2 regions of the Vibrio sp. F13 genome follow, and region 2 is predicted to be linked to the other one. Evidence: predicted binding sites of a transcription regulator. Region 2 holds the regulator's gene; the other holds the start of a gene.
The links. Region 2 encodes CRP, which controls carbon source genes, mostly activating them, when cyclic AMP is high. Its sites were predicted from a motif close to TGTGANNNNNNTCACA; they were not measured.
Positions count from the first base shown of each region.

Region 1 (10,087 bases), 760 kb from region 2:
GCCAAAAGCCAAGGCATTCTTTACCAAGGTCGAGGTTCAGCGGCCAATTCCGTGGTCTGTTACTGCTTAGAAATCACCTCTGTCGACCCAAGACAGATCTCGGTGCTGTTTGAGCGTTTCATCAGTAAAGAGCGCGATGAGCCGCCTGATATTGATGTCGATTTTGAACACGAACGTCGTGAAGAAGTCATCCAATACATCTATAAAAAATACGGTAGAGAACGGGCTGCACTTGCTGCAACAGTCATCTCTTATCGCTTCAAAAGTGCGGTGAGAGATGTGGGGAAAGCATTAGGGCTACAAGAAACTCAGCTCGACTACTTCATCAAGAACACCAATCGCAGGGACAAAAGCTTAGGTTGGCAGGCTCAGCTCACTCAATTAGGGCTACAACCTGATTCTTTGAAGGGGCAGCAGTTTATCCACTTGGTGAATGAGATTATCGGCTTCCCACGTCACTTATCTCAACATGTCGGTGGCTTTGTCATATCCTCAGGGCCTTTGTATGAGCTGGTTCCCGTCGAAAATGCAGCGATGCACGATCGAACCATTATCCAATGGGATAAGGATGATCTAGAAACCTTAGGCTTGCTGAAAGTTGATGTGCTCGCGTTGGGTATGCTCTCTGCGATTCGTAAATGTTTCGACCTGATCAAACGTATTCACGGGCGATCACTGACCATTGCTGAGATCACTCGCCTTAAGGACGATCCTCAGGTTTACGGCATGATTCAGCGAGCAGACACAGTCGGGATATTCCAAATTGAGTCACGCGCACAAATGAGCATGCTGCCAAGGCTTAAACCGAAGACTTATTACGACTTGGTGATTCAAATCGCTATCGTACGCCCAGGCCCTATTCAGGGTGATATGGTGCATCCGTTTCTCAAGCGTCGAGATGGCATTGAGCCAATCAGTTATCCATCTAAAGACGTGGAATCAGTACTGTCGCGCACCTTAGGTGTACCGATATTCCAAGAGCAAGTGATCAAACTCGCGATGGTCGCTGCAGGGTTCACAGGCGGAGAAGCAGATCAACTCAGACGGGCAATGGCCGCTTGGAAGAAAAATGGCAACGTCTTTAAGTTTAAAAACAAACTCATCGAAGGAATGCAAAAGCGCGGCTATGAGACAGAGTTTGCTGAGCAGATCTTTAAACAGATATGCGGCTTTGGCGAGTACGGTTTTCCTGAAAGCCACTCCGCTTCGTTTGCGGTGTTAGCGTATTGCTCCGCTTGGTTGAAATGCTACTACCCAGAGTGCTTCTACGCTTCTCTGTTGAATAGCCAACCGATGGGGTTTTATAGCCCTTCACAGTTAGTACAAGACGCACAACGACACAATGTGGTGATACTTCCGGTATGTGTGAACGCTTCTCAAAACGACCACACGGTTGCCCCTCATCAGAATGGTCTAGCGATTCGCTTAGGGCTGCGACAAATCAAAGGATTCAGCGAGCATGGAATTCAAAGCGTGCTCGCCAATCGTCCACCATCCGGTTATCGCCACCCTAGTCAGGTGAAACAGTTATCGATGAATAAGAAAGATATCGAGCTACTGGCATCGGCCAATGCGCTACATAACGTTTCTGGAGACCGCTTCCAGACTCGCTGGGCGATCATGGACTCGGCGTCGGATTTACCTCTGTTTAGCCAAGCCTATGACGATGCTGAGGCAGGACATGACGAACATGTACTGCACAAGCCCAATGAGATGCAAGATCTACTCGAAGACTTCACCAGTGTCGGAATTTCATTGAACAAGCACCCCATCACTTTGCTCGAAGAAGCAGGACGATTAGGTCGATTCACACACATGAAAGATTTAATACAGCAAAGACACAAATCTATGGTCACCGTTGTCGGATTAGTCACAGGTAAACAATCTCCCGGCACCGCGGCAGGTGTCACCTTTGTTACGCTGGAAGATAGCACTGGCAATATTAATGTCGTGGTATGGGGAGCAACCGCACGCGCTCAACAGCAAGCTTATCTCACAGCCAAGGCGTTAAAAGTACAAGGGATATTAGAAAAAGAAGGTGAAGTCGTGCATGTTATCGCGGGAAAACTTATCGATATTACCGATGAAATTGTTGGCTTGAAAACCAAATCTCGGGATTTTCATTAGCGAAGTACCAACTGTTCTCAATCGATCATTGGCTAAAGAAACGAGAGAAAGAAAAACGAAAAAGGGAAGCATCCGCTTCCCTTCAATTCCAGTTGTTGAGTTATGACTCAACTTCAGCTTCCGTACGTCTTTTCTTAAATTCTCTATACAGTAATAAGCTCAAAGTCATGACGACTTTAGACGTTAACCATATCATTAAGAGGAACTACCTTAGATTGTGTGTGAAAAATTACGCTAGTAGTTGAGCATATTTCGTTAAGAAAAATATGCTGCGTGAATATTAGCAAGCGTTTTCTATAAGGTCACTCAAAACAAACCGTACAGCAGCATTAATTATAAAATCTGACGCATTCGCTCTTGAGTCACTTCAACCAAGAGGTCTGGCTGGAACTTAGAAATAAAGCGGTTACACCCTACTTTCTCAACCATAGCTTCATTAAAACTTCCGCTTAATGAAGTGTTTAGCGTGATGAATAGGTCATGCATTCTTGGGTCAGTACGTACTTCATGTGTCAGTTTATAGCCGTCCATTTCAGGCATTTCAGCATCGGTGATCATCAACAATATTTCTTGATTGATGTCTTTGCCTTCATCACACCAGCCCTTAAGTAAGGTCAGTGCTTCTAAGCCATCACAACACTCAATAATGTTCAAACCCAGCTGCGACAAGGTGCCTTTAATTTGGTTACGCGCTGTTGAAGAGTCATCAACGATAAGCACATTGCGTCCTATCATCTCCTGAGCTAATTGTTCATCTAAAACGCCTTCAGAGATCGAGACATCGTAATCAATGATCTCAGCCAACACTTTCTCAACATCGATGATCTCGACGATCTTGTGCTGCTCTTCTTCTTGAATATGCGTAATAGCGGTTAGGTAGTTTGCACGGCCTGTTGTCTTTGGCGGCGGCTGGATTTCTGTCCATGTCGTGTTCACGATATTACGAACTTGCCCAACCAAGAAACCTTGTACGGTTCGGTTGTATTCCGTAATAATCAGGTTGCTCTCTTGAGACTCCGCACGAGATGGCGGAAAGCCAATGGCACTGCGTAAATCGATAACAGGCACCGATTCACCACGTAAAGACGCAACACCCGTAATATGATGATGAGAGCCCGGTAAGCGAGTGAGTACTGGCACTTTGAGGACTTCTTTCACTTTAAATACGTTAATCGCAAATAGTTGACGACTATTTAAGCTGAATAACAAGAGTTCCAGACGGTTTTCACCGACCAGTTTGGTTCTCTGATCAACCGAATTTAAAACGCCAGACATACAACACCTTAGTGACAAATAATAACTGTGGCTACAATAGCCTACTTCAATAGGTTAAAGCAAAGCGCCAATGCACAGAATGCTTAAACTAAGTACAACAAATGATGTTATACAAAGCTTAAGTACATGGAAAGGTTCAAGGTAAGGCTACAAGACGAGAAAAAGGGGTTAACCTTCAATAACTTTCATTAACAGTTGGCCATCGTATAAGGCCTGCTTGATGAGCGCAGCACCTGGCATGGTTGCCTGCTTATAAAAACGAGATTCCACCAGCTCTAAGTCTTTATGGTAAACCGATAGACTCTGCTCTTCGATACACTTTTGAATCGCCGGGTATAACACGCTCTTCGCCTGATTGATAACACCACCCACCAAGATTTTCTCTGGGTTGAACAGGTTAATCACAATCGCAATCGCAGAACCTAGATAACGGCCTAACTGTTCAATCACTTCGACAGCCAGCGGATCCCCATTAGCAGCGGCAGCACAGATCTGTTCAATAGTGACGTCTTCAAACACCGTTAGCGTTGATTCTTCACCATTTACCAATCGCTCTTTGACTTGCTCACGGATTGCCTGAGAACTCGCCACCGTTTCTAAACAGCCTCGATTACCACAGTGGCAAAGCTTGCCTTCCTTGTCGATCTGGATATGCCCCAACTCACCGATGTTACCGTGACGTCCTTGCAGAACGCGACCATCAAGAATGATCCCGGCACCTAAACCGTGGTGAATCGAGATAAGAACAGAGTTGTCGTTGTCTTGTGAGTTACCAAACAGCTTTTCTGCTAATGCCCACGCTCGGGTATCATTGGCAATAAAAACTGGCAAACCGGTTTCTTTGTAGATCTCCGGCCCCAACGCTAAGTTTTCAACGTTATAGTGCGGCATCTGCAACACAATACCTTGCTCTGAATTCACCAGACCTGGCAGTGTGATAGCGATACTCGTCACCCTGTCGAGTTGCTCGGCATAGGTTTGGAAGAACTCATCGATTTCATGGAGAAGACGCGCAAGCACATCGTCTTGATCACGTTCATGGATATCAATCTTGGTATCGATAAGCACGTCGCCGCCCAATTCATGGAGCGCGATCGTCAAGTATCCGCGACCAAGACGCATCGACAAAAATTGCCAACCTTCGTTATTGGTTTGCAGACCGACAGCAGGACGCCCACGAGTCGTGGCTTCTTGAACCGTCGTTTCGTGAATAAGGTGAGCTTCAATGAGTTCACGGGTAATTTTAGTAATACTCGCCGGAGCCAACTCACTTTGCTTGGACAGATCGATACGAGAAATAGGACCTTTAAGGTCAATTAGTTTATATACACGACCAGCATTGACCTGTTTGATATGATCAATATGGCCCGGTTGAGCCATGTACATTTTACGCTCCAGAAATCATCAACGAGGTAATTTTTTTACTTTGCGAAGTAATTGTGAAGTCACTTGGTATATCGCCGTGACCAGTATCACGTATATACATGAATCTTTGTGTATCGAGTCAAATAGTTCGAGGAAAATTAACACCCACATCGATAATTTGCGACTTAATTTTCAGAATAAAACATCGCATTTGAGCCCTGAATTCAATAATTAAAGGCAAATCAAGAAATATCCTCCTAGCTCCCAATAAATTATCAATTAATGCATATACTTAATTCAGTCTTTTAAAAGATTACTTGGCCTCACTCTAGGAGTATTCATGACAGCCGAATTAAGAAAAACGAAAATCGTCACAACGCTAGGCCCTTCTACTGATAAAGGTAACGTGCTTGAAGAGATCATCAAAGCCGGTGCCAATATTGTTCGTATGAACTTCTCTCACGGCACCAGCGACGACCATATACAACGCGCAGAAAAAGTCAGAGCAATAGCAAAAAGACACGGTACTCAAATCGCCATTCTCGGAGACTTACAAGGTCCCAAGATTCGTGTGTCGACATTCAAAGATGGCAAAATCCAACTTGCCGTAGGCGACCTGTTCACTCTCGATAGCAGCCTAGGTTTAGGTGAAGGCAATCAAGAAGCCGTTGGCCTTGATTACAAAGAACTGCCTAACGACGTATCCGCCGGCGATATACTGTTGCTTGACGATGGTCGTGTTCAACTCAAAGTAACCAAAGTGGAAGGCTGTCGCGTTCATACCGAAGTCATCATTGGCGGCCCACTCTCAAATAACAAAGGCATCAACAAAAAAGGGGGTGGCCTTTCCGCAGAAGCGCTAACAGAAAAAGACAAGCGCGACATCGTCACCGCCGCACAAATCAAAGTGGATTACCTAGCGGTGTCTTTCCCTCGTAATGGTGAAGACATGCACTATGCTCGTCAGCTTGCACGAGAAGCCGGCTTAGAAGCTCACCTCGTCGCAAAAGTGGAGCGAGCAGAGACAGTAGCTACAGTTGAGAACATGGATGACATCATAATGGCCTCAGATGTGGTCATGGTGGCTCGTGGTGACCTCGGAGTGGAAATTGGCGACCCTGAGTTAGTCGGAGTACAAAAACAGCTTATACGCCGTGCCAGAGCGCTTAACCGAACTGTCATCACCGCAACTCAGATGATGGAATCAATGATTTCTGCGCCAATGCCAACCCGTGCCGAAGTTATGGATGTTGCCAACGCCGTACTCGATGGCACCGATGCTGTGATGCTTTCTGGTGAAACTGCAGCTGGTGACTACCCAGTCGAGACCGTAAAATCGATGGCTGAAGTCTGTATTGGTGCGGAAAAAATGGCAGGCATTAATAACCAATCCAATTACCGTATTGACCGCACCTTTGTTACTGCCGAAGAAACCGTTTCGATGGCGACCATCTACTCTGCAAACCATATGGAAGGCATTAAAGGCGTTGTCACTCTCACCGAGTCAGGCCGCACCGCACTGATGATGTCTCGCCTGAGTGCCGACATGCCGATCTACGCGCTGTCTCGTAACGAAGGAACGCTTAATCGCTGTACCTTATACCGAGGTGTGACACCAATCTACTTCGAGACAGAAGCCGAAGACAGCTTTGACATTGCACTATCTACACTCACTTGCTTGAAAGAGAAAGGACACCTTAAGTTTGGTGACCTAGTGATCGTCACTCAAGGCGACATTATGGATGTAGCAGGGTCAACCAACTGTATGAGAATCTTGCCTGTCACCTAATATTTGACCTTAAGGCGAAACGATTCGCCTAATCTCAAAAACTTAAAAGGGTTATCGAACCAAGTTCAATAACCCTTTTTCATTTCAGAACACGACTCACTAAAATCTGCTTAAACAGCATAACGAGCTCACAGCATGCTAGCTCATCAACTTCGGGAATTAGTTACCCGCAGCAATGGTGGCTAACTGTGGCATATGCGAGTTGCGAGCGTTTTCCGTTGAGGTATAGGTCTCCACAAATCGGTAACCGGCTTCTAAACCCAATTCGTAATCATGCAGTAAATCATCTTTATGACTCATTAATGAGCTCGATTTAAGCGTTTGACTAGGTGCTATCTGAACCACAAACGCGTCGTCTGGTGGCGAATTCAAAAAATCCTGAGTCAATGAGTAGGTCTGATAATGCACCATCAGCATGTCAGCCAACCCTGAATCAAACTTATCTCCGATTAAATGACTTAAGCGATAAATATCATCTGCACCAAATAGCCAGCGACCACCGTTCAGCAGGTCTAAATGCCCACGGTCACGCTTCTGCTCTTTTGAGCGCATAATTTGTTGTTGGAAGAAAGAGGTCCAGTCGGTTTTCCACTGTTCCACTTTCTGTTGCCAATGGCCTTGAACACTGTCGAAAGATTCGCGGAACCACTCCAGTTCTTCTGCAGATATAGGTTTAGGCGCTTTGACTGAAGATCCCTTAACTGGTGCTTCAACCAAATGGGTATTACCTTCCTCCACCACTGGCTCAGTACGAATCACCACAATAGAACGAGCTTGTCTTCGCCACGCTTCCTGAACTGGGATACACGCCGATACACCACCGTCCACATAAGCACTGTCACCAATAAAGACTTCGTCATTGTACAAGCGAGGAATAGCACAGGTCGCAATCATCACCTTGTACCAATCTTCGCCCAATAATGGGAAGTAGTGGTCTCGTAAGTCTTTGGAATCCGTTACAGCCGCATAGAAGTGGCGATCGCCTAGCGTTTGTCGCCCTAAATCCAGATCGAGCTTATATGGGTAAGCCATGATTTGTTCTAGCGCCCATTCTAATCCTAGGTTCTTTCTGTGTCGTATATAGGAAAAGAGATTGAAGAACTCTGGTGAGGTTGTGAGGTCGAGAACAAAAGAACGCCCAAGGCCTTTATCACGGCACAGATAAGCACATAAGTTGAGAGCACCTGCTGAGGTACCAAAAAATTCGTCGAAGGGGTCAAAATTTGAGAGAAGAAAGGCATCCAGCACTCCAGAAGTAAAAATACTTCTCTGTCCGCCACCTTGAGCGACCAGTGCTGTTTTTCCAGCAATAAACTTAGCGTAATAATCCAAGTCTATTGCTGTATCAATATTGGTTATAATCCCACTATTCATTATTCCCTGAGTATCAAAACTCAGCCTCGCAATAGATGGTATTAACTACCAATCGCAATAAAGCCAAATGAAAGAATGATCATGTAGATAAACACGGTAATTTGTAGGGCATTTTTCAGATTATGGTCCATAGACACCTCTGGTTTATTATTAATTTGTCGAGTCTCTATTTAAGTACTATCAGGTGTGTGAAGTATCTTCAAGAATCGTCGAAATTAGTCGCACAATATTGATGTAACCATCACAATTAGTAAGTGTATGGATAAGGATATACTCATGAATAACAAAGCAAATATGATGGCACTGATTACGCTTCTCTCCGTTTCAAGCGCGTATGCTTCGCCGGAGATCATCATTACACCTATGGTAGGTTATACCGGCGGTGGCAGTGTCGAAGACCAGGACGGTAAAACCTATGACATGAAAGGCTCTGAAAATTACACCTTTGCCATTGAAACGCCACTTGAAAAAGGACGCATCGGCTTCTTCTACTCCAATCAGAGCTCGGAATTAGAAACGCTTAACCTAAGCTCCTCCATCCAATACCTGCACCTTCAAAGCAGCATCTACTACCCTGCTTCGCCTGTGTTGTCGGGTTATCTAGGGCTAGGCCTGGGTGCTTCTTACGTCGATGTAGACTGGGCAAAAGATAAGTATGGATTCTCAACTTCTATCTTTGGTGGCTTAGAGTACAAATTTAGTGACCGACTAGCGTTGAACACACAAGTACGTTGGTTAGGCACGGTTGTCGACAACGATACCTCCGGTGTTTGTAATATCCCAAATAACGGGCAAGAGTGCATCATTCGCTTTGATACCGACTGGATGAACCAATTCCAAGCCAATGTCGGACTGAGTTTTACTTTCTAAGCGGCTCAATGAAGCAAAAATATAAGATCGGCCCAAACTAAAAAACCAGCTAAATGCTGGTTTTTTCATTATTAAAACGGTTTTAGTTCAGGTTAGAACTTATAGGTAACACCTAAAGCGCCGCCCACTTGCAACTCAACACCTTTATACATATCGAGTTCAGGGTGAACTTGAGCGTAAGCATTCCAACCTTCGTAGAAATTCACTTTCACGCCTAACGGCAAGCGTAAGCCAAAGTCGTCATTCCATTCAGCCCAAGCACCAGCACCGACGTACCAGCTCAACGGAGCTTCAGTCTCGAACTGACCACGCTTCAAAATGTAATCAAAGGCAGCGCCGTCATTGCCAATCGTAGCACGGTATTTCTGATCAAATTCCACAACGACACTCAGGTCTTGGTCAATGGCAAGTCCAACTTCCAAAGCTGGAGCTTCAGAAGCGTGAGCAAACGAGGCTCCGCTGCAGCACATAAGGCCGATCAAGTAACGATGTTTCATAATATTCTCAGACTGTGTTTAAAAGCGGTAGTTTACTGGAATAATAACGAAAGGTGTCATCGCTAGGTAAAAGATAAAAGACACGAAAAATTTAAGAGCAACCATCAACTGATCGAGTTGAATGATAAGTATCTGAGTTAATGGAGATTAAGCACAATAGATCTTTCATAGAGCAGAAAACAAAAAAGGAGGCCTTTCGGCCTCCTTTCAATTTATTGAATCAGAGAATTAACCGTTGTTACGGATCCACTCATCCATGTCTGTCTTAAGGTTGTCAGACTTAGTACCGAAGATAGCTTGTACGCCACCCGCTACTACTACAACACCTGCAGCGCCTAGTTTCTTCAGCTTGTCTTGGTCAACAAGAGCTGTATCAGCTACTGCAACACGTAGACGAGTAATACAAGCGTCAAGACCAGTGATGTTCGCTTTGCCACCGAATGCAGCAACTAGCTCACCAGCAAGTTCAGAACCAGTCGCAACTGACTCTTCTTCAGTCTCGTCTTCACGGCCTGGAGTTTTAAGGTCTAGAGCTTTAATCACAGTGCGGAATACGATGTAGTAAATTGCAGCGTAAGCAATACCACATACAACCATTAGGCCCATCTTAGACGCGTTGCCAGATAGAACTAGGAAGTCGATTAGACCGTGTGAGAAAGATGTACCGTGTACAAAACCTAGAGTGTTCGCAAGAACGTATGCAGAACCAGCTAGTAGAGCGTGGATTGCGTACAGTACTGGAGCAACGAATAGGAAAGAGAATTCGATTGGTTCAGTGATACCCGTTAGG
Region 1 covers NZ_CP170175.1:2,815,386-2,825,472, reverse strand. The annotation lists gene LMH68_RS13100 (error-prone DNA polymerase) at 1-2,127, shown strand, start outside; gene LMH68_RS13095 (chemotaxis protein CheV) at 2,461-3,402, opposite strand; gene LMH68_RS13090 (ROK family protein) at 3,571-4,788, opposite strand; gene pyk (pyruvate kinase) at 5,108-6,556, shown strand; gene LMH68_RS13080 (patatin family protein) at 6,716-7,930, opposite strand; gene LMH68_RS13075 (YnhF family membrane protein) at 7,972-8,061, opposite strand; gene LMH68_RS13070 (outer membrane beta-barrel protein) at 8,207-8,800, shown strand; gene LMH68_RS13065 (hypothetical protein) at 8,893-9,297, opposite strand; gene ptsG (PTS glucose transporter subunit IIBC) at 9,526-10,087, opposite strand, start outside.
Region 1: LMH68_RS13090 (ROK family protein) is a predicted target of CRP. The motif match lies at 4,864-4,879, and genes of this name have one in related genera.

Region 2 (10,087 bases):
TCACTGGCAAACCTTAGAAACACCCGATGGTGACTTTCTTGATCTTGCTTGGAGCGAATCACCAGACGGTGACACCTCAAATAAAAATGATCGCAGTAGCAAGCCGATATTCGTTCTATTCCACGGTTTAGAAGGTAGCTTTGAGAGCCCTTATGCCAATGGATTAATGAATGCGTTTGCTAAAGATGGTTGGTTGTCCGTGATGATGCACTTCAGAGGCTGCAGCGGAAAACCCAATCGCCTGGCTCGCGCTTACCATTCAGGTGAAGTCGAAGATGCGCGCTTTTTTCTAAGACACCTGCACGCCCAGTTTCCGAATAACCCTAAGGTTGCGGTTGGCATATCTTTAGGTGGAAACATGCTGGCGAACTATTTGGCTGAGTACGCAGACGACCCATTGCTGTCGGCGGCGACCATCGTATCTGCTCCTTTTGACTTAGCGTGTTGCTCTAGTCGTATTGAGCGTGGTTTCTCCAAGCTCTATAAGAAGTACCTGCTCAACTCTCTAAAATCGAATGCGCTAAAAAAGGTTAACCTGCTGCAGGAAAAACTTGGCATCACCGCTGAAGCCATCAAGAACATCACCAAACTGTATGAGTTTGATGAACGAATCACTGCGCCTCTGCACGGCTTCAAAAATGCCCAAGATTATTATGCGCAATGTTCTGCTCTGCCTAAGCTCAATAAGATCAAACTACCGACTCAGATCATTCATGCCAAAGACGACCCTTTCATGACCGATGATGTGATCCCAAAATTTGTTCTGCCCGATAACATCGATTATCGACTGTTTCAAAAAGGCGGCCATGTTGGGTTTATTACTGGCAGTACACTCAAGCCAAGGTTTTGGTTAGAAGAAGCCTTGCCTGCCTACTATGAAAGTATCCAAGATTCGGCATAATGACCGAGCCTTAGTAAATAGAAGTAAAACAATACTAAGCACACGCATTTCTACATCAATAAACCTATTTATGAACATAAAAGAGAGAAGTATTTATGATCATCCCATGGCAAGACATTGCGCCAGAGACACTGGAAAACCTCATCAAAGAGTTCGTGCTGCGTGAAGGCACAGACTACGGCGACGTAGAGGTTTCACTGCAAAACAAGATTGATCAAGTGAAACATCAATTAGCTTCAGGAGAAGTCAGAATTGTGTTTTCTGAGCTCCATGAAACCGTTGATATTCAAGTCACAAAACGCTTCTAAGCTGCGCTCATAAAGGAGCCGTGTTATAGTGGTAAACGATTGCTAACAAGTAAGTTACTCAAAAGACAAGGGTTGTCATGTCCGCTAAACATCCAATTATTGCGGTGACGGGTTCATCTGGAGCCGGCACCACCACCACCTCAGAAGCCTTCCGTAAAATGTTCAATATGATGGACGTGAAGGCAGCTTGGGTTGAAGGAGATAGTTTCCATCGCTTCACTCGCCCAGAGATGGATGTCGAGATCCGTAAAGCGCGCGAGCAAGGTAAGCACATCAGCTACTTTGGTCCACAAGCCAACGATTTTGGTGCGCTAGAAGAGTTCTTCCGTAAATACGGTAACGAAGGCACAGGTAAAGTACGAAGCTACCTGCACACCTTCGATGAAGCCGTGCCTTACAATCAAATGCCAGGCACCTTTACGCCATGGCAGGAGATCCCTGAAAACTCCGATGTGATGTTTTACGAAGGCCTGCACGGCGGTGTGGTTGATGGCGACATTAACGTTTCTCAACACGTCGATTTGCTGATTGGCATGGTACCTATCGTAAACCTAGAGTGGATTCAAAAATTCGTTCGTGACACCCGCGATCGTGGCCACTCACGCGAAGCCGTAATGGATTCCATTGTTCGTTCGATGGATGATTACCTTAACTACATTACCCCACAATTTTCGCGCACTCACATCAACTTTCAGCGTGTTCCAACCGTAGATACATCTAACCCTCTCAACGCCAAAGGGATTCCAAGTTTAGACGAAAGCTTCGTAGTTATACGTTTGCGTGGCATCAAAAACGTCGATTTCCCCTACCTTCTGGCTATGATTGATGGCTCGTTTATGTCTCGTCATAACACGCTAGTAGTGCCAGGCGGCAAGATGAGTTTTGCTATGGAGCTCATTGTGAGGCCAATCCTGCAACAACTCATCGAAACCGGAAAAATAGGTTAACAAAACGACATTCTGGTTGATTACTTTTCATACCGTGATCATGTGCACAATTTTGCGTAAAAAATCGTAGCTTGGTCACGATTAAAATCAAGAAATAGTACCTGAAAAAGGATACTATTCTTAAACGAAACACAAGATAGCTTGCAGCACTCAACGAGTGCTCTTATCCTACAAGTCAATCCAGGCTTAGCTAAAATACGGAAAGCGGCAAGCATACCCTGCAGAGGAAGTGAGATATTATGGTTCTAGGTAAACCTCAAACCGATCCAACATTAGAGTGGTTCCTTTCACACTGTCATATTCATAAGTACCCTTCAAAAAGTACTTTGATTCATGCTGGTGAAAAGGCAGAAACCTTGTACTACATCGTTAAAGGTTCTGTGGCAGTTCTTATCAAAGACGAAGAAGGTAAGGAAATGATTCTTTCTTACCTAAACCAAGGCGACTTCATCGGTGAGCTTGGCTTGTTCGAAGAAGACCAAGAGCGTACAGCTTGGGTTCGTGCTAAATCTCCTTGTGAAGTAGCTGAAATTTCTTTCAAGAAATTCCGTCAACTTATCCAAGTGAACCCAGATATCCTAATGCGCCTTTCAGCGCAAATGGCAAACCGTCTACAAGTAACTAGCCAAAAGGTTGGTGACTTAGCGTTCCTTGATGTAACAGGTCGTATCGCTCAAACGCTACTAAACCTAGCGAAACAGCCAGATGCAATGACTCACCCTGACGGCATGCAAATCAAGATCACTCGTCAAGAGATTGGCCAGATCGTTGGTTGTTCTCGTGAGACCGTTGGTCGTATCTTGAAGATGCTAGAAGAGCAGAACCTAATTTCTGCACACGGTAAAACTATCGTGGTATACGGCACTCGTTAATCTCGATTAACTGAGCCAAAAATTTGAAAGCCACCAAATGCGAATTTGGTGGCTTTTTTGTTTTCTGAAGACCCAGAGAGCAGATGCGAGATACGATAAAAACTCACAGAATCCTATTTGTAAACTTCCTCGAAGCGAAGCGTACTCGAATCTCTAGGACAAAGTCCGTGCTCGTACCTTTTGTTAACCGTTGGTGCTCTCAAAGATTTTGTCAGCTGATGCTGCAACAAAACCTGTGTAAAGCTCACCGTTGACCATCGCATAACGCTTAGCGAACTCATAGAAGCCGCCAGGAATCATCTCATTGCCTTCAACAAATGAAACTGGGACTTTGTCTGCCATTGTTGATGATTGCTCTAATAAGACCTCTGGAGAGCCTTTAACCTGACCGCCAGATGCATTGATTGTGAAGCCTGACTCGCTCAGGTAGTCATTCACCGCCTGCACTTCATCAAATTCATTTAGCTGGTTCACACTCACCGTAAAGTGGTTTGCACCATATCCATGAGCCGCGAGCCAAGACGCGTATTCGCTCTCTTTCGCTAGTACTTGGAAGTCAGCGAAGCTCAAATCCCAAAGACGACCACCAAACAAGAACTCATGACCTTGAAGCTTACTTGAGTCCACTTGCTCAACCAACTTAGCAACGATCTGTTGCAAGTCACTTGAACACTCTTCTACCTTCAACTCACTAATGAACACTTTTGGTTGTTTTGGATTTGGGTGCTCGTAATGCTTAGCCACCAACTTCTTGCTCTCAAACAAGTAGTCGCCACACGCCTTATAGCCTAACTCTAGGAAAGGCTTCGCTAATGTTTCAATACCCAAAGGAGCAACATTGAAAGTACGCAATGCAATGTGATCATTAATCAGCGCTTCGTCTTCTTTCAGCAAGTGATGCACTTTCTCAGCCGATGGACAAAGCCTGTGAATGTAATCGTCCCAAAGTGATTTAAAGAGTAGATCGGGCGTCATGGTGACTCCTTGTCAAAGGTTCTAGCAAGCTAGTAATTTGGATAAGAGAGGGAGAGGCTGAGACACAGAGTCAGCAGCCATCAGCCTGTGACATACTTTTTCTATTATTATCTACCGCCCAATCTAGGTGTCGGACGTGATGGAAAAGGAAAGCGATAACACCACTTCCCTATTTCAAGCTTAACGCATGAGCCTAAGACTCATTAGCCTAAATTAAAGCTCAATACCCGGGCTAAACGTTGCTGGAAGTTGAGTTTCACCGCCTTCCATTGAAGCCATAGGATAAGCACAGTAGTCCGCCGCATAGTAAGCACTTGGGCGTAGGTTGCCTGAAGCACCCGGACCACCAAATGGTGCATCACCACTTGCGCCTGTTAGCTGACGGTTACGGTTAACAATACCCGCACGGATATGGTCAACGAAGTATTCCCATTCAGAATCATCTGTTGATACAAGACCCGCAGACAAACCAAAACGAGTGTCGTTAGCTAGCTCAACCGCTTGCTTTAGCGATTGGTAACGAACCACTTGTAGCAGTGGACCGAAGTACTCTTCATCCGGCAGTTCAGCAATGTTGGTTGCGTCGATAATACCAGGAGAAACAAACGCCGCCTGACCCGCTTTTGCTTCTACTAGGCTGACACCACCTAACGATTGCAGATTAGCTTGCGCGTCTAGAATAAATTTAGCGGCAGCTTCAGAGATCTGAGGGCCCATGAAAGGAGCTGGTTCCGCGAAAGGCTGATCGACACGAATCTTTTGCGTAGCTGCGACCAGTTTATCGAGTAGCAGATCGCCCTTCTCGCCAACAGGCACGTACAAACGACGAGCACATGTACAACGTTGACCCGCACTGATGAAAGCTGATTGGATGATAGTGTATACCGTTGCGTCTGCATCACCGTATTGGTCGCTGATCACCATAGGGTTGTTGCCGCCCATTTCTAGTGCCAGCATCTTGCCCGGTTGGCCCGCGAATTGACGATGCAGGATATGACCGGTATTGGCACTACCTGTGAACAGCACGCCATCAAGACCTTTAGCATCGGCTAGTGCGATACCTGTCTCTTTAGCGCCTTGTACTAGGTTGATTACGCCAGCTGGAAGGCCCGCTTCTTGCCATAGTTTCATCGTAAACTCACCCGTCCAAGGTGTCTGCTCTGAAGGCTTAAATACCACGGTATTACCCGATAGCAGTGCAGGAACAATATGACCGTTTGGTAGGTGACCAGGGAAGTTATAAGGGCCAAATACTGCCATCACGCCTAATGGACGGTGACGAAGTACAATCTGGTTGCCTGCCGCTTCACGTGAAGCTTCCCCGGTACGCTCATGGTAAGCACGAATGGAAATAGCAATCTTGCCCGCCATTGCGCCCGCTTCAGTGCGAGTTTCCCAAATCGGTTTACCCGTCTCTTTAGCGATGATTTGTGCGATTTCTTCGCTGTTCTCTTTAACTTTTTCAGCAAAGTTCAACACGATCGCTTCACGCTCTGCAAAGCTCAGTTTTTTCCAAACCAAGAAGGCTTCACGAGCTGATGCTACTGCAGATTCAACCTGTGCTGGTGTTGCGCTATCACCCTGCCACACTACTTCATTGTTGTATGGGCTTACTGATGTCATGGCGTCACCTTGACCTGCCACCCACTGTCCTGCTATCCACTGAGTCATACTTCTATCCTTAAAATCTTCGACAGATAATCGCCGCTCTTATTGAGCCAACATGCGAACGAATTCGCCTTCTTTTACTTCAAGAGCGCTTGCTACTTCAGATGATAAAATCACTGTGTCGCTTGCTTGGTCATACGCACCTTTCGCGGCTACTGCGCGGAAGTTCTCAAACGAGGTATTACCAATTAGGAAGTCTTTAGAGCTAGAGTGCTCTGCAATTTGAACCTGTGCTCGAATTGAGTGACGCACAGATTCGATGTTTCTTAGATCACACTCAACCGTTGGGCCTGCATCAAAGATGTCGACATAACCACGGTTGGTGAAACCTTCACGTTCCAGCAACTTAAGTGCAGGGCGCGTATTGTCATGTACCTCTCCGATCACCGCTTGAGCTTCTTTGCTCAGTAGGTTCACGTAGATAGGTAGCTTAGGCATTAGGTCAGCAATGAAGCCTTTCTTACCAATACCGGTTAGGTAATCGGCAAGCGTGAAGTCAATCGAGAAGAAATGTTCTTGCAGCCATTGCCAGAAAGGAGAATTGCCTTCCGCATCTGATACACCACGCATCTCAGCAAAGATCGTTTTTGAGAAACGCTCTGGGTGCTCAGCCATCAGTAGGAAACGACACTTAGACATCAGTCGACCGTTTAAGCCTTTGCGGTAATCAGGACGTAAGAACAGCGTACAAATTTCGCTGCAGCCTGTGTAGTTATTACCAAACGTCAACAGCTTAACCACGTTATTCACTTTAAGGCGCTGTGAAGAGTGAACCACTTTACTGATGTGGTACGAGTAAAAAGGCACATCCCAGCCAATGGAAGCTTCGATACCCGTTGTACCAGCAACTTCGCCAGTTTCAGCGTCGAAACCCACCATTAGATAGCCTTCATCACCGGGTTCGGTCACGTCTGCTTTCGCAAAGCTGTATTCAGAATGGGTAATTCGGTTAGTTAACAGTTCTTCGTTAACCGGAAGAGATGTGAATCCGTGTCCTGACTCAACGGCGCAGGTATGCAGCGCATCGTAATCAGATAGTTTTATTGGGCGAACAACTAGCATCAATATTCCCTCCAGATGCAAAATAGGCCCAAAACCAGAAGCTTGGGCCTTTAGCAGAACGTCATGGGATCGCTCTAGTGGCGATCATTCCTATGACGCCGCTCAGGCTAAACTAGCGTAGCGATTGCTTTGTCTAGTTTTGATAAGCCTTCTTCAATTTCTTGTGTAGTGATAACCAGTGATGGAGTAAAACGAACCACGTTTGCACCCGCAACCAGTACCATCAAGCCTTGTTCGCCTGCTGCTACTAATACGTCACGTGCACGTCCTTGCCACTCTTCGTTAAGCGCAGCACCTAGTAGTAGGCCTTTACCACGAACTTCACTGAAAATTTGATACTTGTCGTTAATCTTAGCTAGGCCATCGCGGAACAGAGCTTCACGCTCTTTCACGCCAGCCAGAGTTTCAGGTTGGCTAACTACATCAACAACGGCTTCTGCTACTGCACACGCCAGTGGGTTACCACCGTAAGTAGAACCGTGCGTGCCAACTTTTAGGTGTGTCGCAAGTTCAGAAGTTGTTAGCATTGCGCCGATAGGGAAACCACCACCTAGAGATTTTGCTGTGCTCAAGATGTCTGGTGTTACACCTAGACCTTGGTAAGCATAGAAATTACCAGTACGGCCATTACCTGTTTGCACTTCATCAAAGATAAGCAGTGCATTGTGTTTGTCACACAGTTCACGAACGGTGTTCACAAATTCAGACGTTGGAGAAATGATACCGCCCTCGCCTTGCAGAGGTTCCATCATGATGGCACAAGTGCGATCAGAGATGTGCGCTTCTAGCGCTGCAATATCATTGTAAGGCAAGTGAGTCACATCGCCCGGTTTAGGACCGAAGCCATCAGAGTAAGCTTCTTGACCACCCACCGTTACAGTAAAGAAAGTACGACCGTGGAAACCTTGTTTGAATGCAATGATTTCAGATTTCTCAGGACCGTGAACATCCGCCGCCCAACGACGAGCTAACTTTAGAGCTGCTTCGTTCGCTTCTGCACCAGAGTTCGCAAAGAATACTTTTTCTGCAAAACATACGTCAGTTAGCTTCTTCGCTAGACGCAGTGCAGGTTCGTTAGTCATTACATTACTTAGGTGCCAAATCTTGTTTGCTTGCTCGGTAACAGCATTAACCATTGCTGGGTGACAGTGACCCAAACAGCTCACAGCGATACCACCAGCAAAGTCGATATACTCTCGGCCTTGTTGGTCCCAAACGCGTGCGCCTTCCCCTTTTACTGGGATCATTTCCATTGGGTTATAACAAGGCACCATCACCTCATTAAACAGACTACGTTCTACTTTATTTTCCACTGTCATCGTACATTCCTTCTCGATACCGCAAGCTTCGCAAATAAGCGTAATGGTTCATAAGTGAGACAAAGATATTTTGTCTCGCCATAATCCCGCTGCAGCATTATATTTACATTTAATTAACCTTTTCAATAGTAGATTATTCTTTAGCCATCCCTTACAACCAGCTAAACGTCACTACCTATGACTATTTATGCATCAATTAATCTGTTTTATGAAGCTTTTTTTACCTAAACGTATAACCAGCAACAGCAAAGCCTTACTGGCATTGCGGTATATTGGGTTCGAGACGAAATAACGCGAATAATTTTGCATAGGCTAAAAACTTAGCCTGACGAGGGAGAAATGTTATAAAAAGTGATCGGCGTCAGAGGGATGAAGACGCGTAGCGCCCGAATTTAAACGCTTAACGGGTAATGGAATACGTTAAACTGGCTTATTTAGACGGAGAAAGAGTCAAATTTAAACACTCAGCGTGCTAGGAAGTTAGCGAGAAGCTGGTGTCCTTGCTCTGTTTTAATCGATTCAGGGTGAAATTGCACCGCATCAATCGGCAAGGTTTTGTGTTGATAACCCATGATCTCATCCATGCTGCCATCTTCAAACTCCGTCCAAGACGTCAGCTCAAAGCAGTCTGGTAGCGTGCCATTTTTCACCACGAGTGAGTGGTAACGTGTCACAGTCAGAGGGTTATTGAGACCTTGAAAAACACTCTTGCCATTGTGGCATATTGGCGAGGTTTTACCGTGCATCACTTGTCTGGCTCTCACCACTTCACCACCAAACACTTGAGCAATGGCTTGATGACCAAGACACACACCTAAGATCGGCAACTTGCCAACGAAGTGTTCTATAACTTGCAGAGAGATTCCCGCATCATCCGGTGTACAAGGACCCGGCGAGATAACAAGGTGACTAGGATTCAGTGCTTCGATGCCCGCAATATCAATCTCATCGTTGCGTACAACTTTTACAGTTACCCCTAACTCACAGAAATACTGATACAAGTTATAGGTAAAAGAGTCGTAGTTATCGATGATAAGTAACATGGGTCGAAATCGTTTGCTAAATACTAAAGGATTGGGAGATATAGGGGCGGTATTGTGCAATACCCATAGCGAAAGGCAAGTGGAAACTGCATTTCGCCAATAATTAAGGCCAACCTAAGTTGACCTTAATTGTTTACAGATAGCGTTAAGTTATCTGAATTGGCTTACTTGTATGGCAAGCCAATCTATTTGTGATTGAGCTACTTACGACGACGCCACATTGCTAAGCCAAATAGTGACATAAGAGCACCGAAGCCAAATGAACCGCCTACTCTTAGCTCAAGAACGGCAGGATCATGATCCGATGAACGGAAGTGATCTTGGTACTTAGGTAGGTCACCTTTGTACTCTTCGTTGTAGTCAAACAACGTCGACTCACCACCATTGATGTGCCAATCGGTAGCATCGACAACCCTATCTTTCAGGCTTTCGCTGATCAGCAGGTGGTCTAGAGCGCCAACTTCATCATTGTATGAGTAGCTCCAGCTGTCTGGGTGCTTTTGAGCCACAACATTGATATAACCGTAGTTCTTCGTAATCACCGCACCGCTATCACCAAACTGCTCAACACCATCAATGTAGGTATTACGAGCTGCTTTGATCTGCTTGCCGTATTTCTCTTCCGAGTAATCGGTTAGCACCAGCATTGGATCTTCCATGCCGTACGAGTTCATATCACCCAGGATCACTTTGTGACCTTTGATGCCATCGAGCGCTTCACCTAATGCAACCGCCGCAGCAACACGGAAGTTCTCACATGAACCTTGCTTATCGGCATCAACGCCGCCTTGGCCGCCCTGCTCAATCGGAGCAGCATCTTCCCAACACTTAGAGCCTTTCGATTTAAAGTGGTTGATCGCTACGGTGAGTTTCTCTTTGGTGCCTTTAACTTTAAAGGTTGGCGCCAATGAGTCACGTTGGTAGTTCTTACCGTCTTCAATCACCTTGCCTGAATCGTCTAACACCTCTGGTGCTTGTTGGCTTGGCATCGC
Region 2 covers NZ_CP170175.1:2,054,363-2,064,449, reverse strand. The annotation lists gene LMH68_RS09430 (hydrolase) at 1-901, shown strand, start outside; gene LMH68_RS09425 (YheU family protein) at 997-1,209, shown strand; gene LMH68_RS09420 (phosphoribulokinase) at 1,287-2,156, shown strand; gene crp (cAMP-activated global transcriptional regulator CRP) at 2,396-3,028, shown strand; gene LMH68_RS09410 (DUF1338 domain-containing protein) at 3,212-4,003, opposite strand; gene astD (succinylglutamate-semialdehyde dehydrogenase) at 4,217-5,674, opposite strand; gene astA (arginine N-succinyltransferase) at 5,714-6,733, opposite strand; gene LMH68_RS09395 (aspartate aminotransferase family protein) at 6,841-8,052, opposite strand; gene LMH68_RS09390 (aminodeoxychorismate/anthranilate synthase component II) at 8,517-9,095, opposite strand; gene LMH68_RS09385 (ExeM/NucH family extracellular endonuclease) at 9,296-10,087, opposite strand, start outside.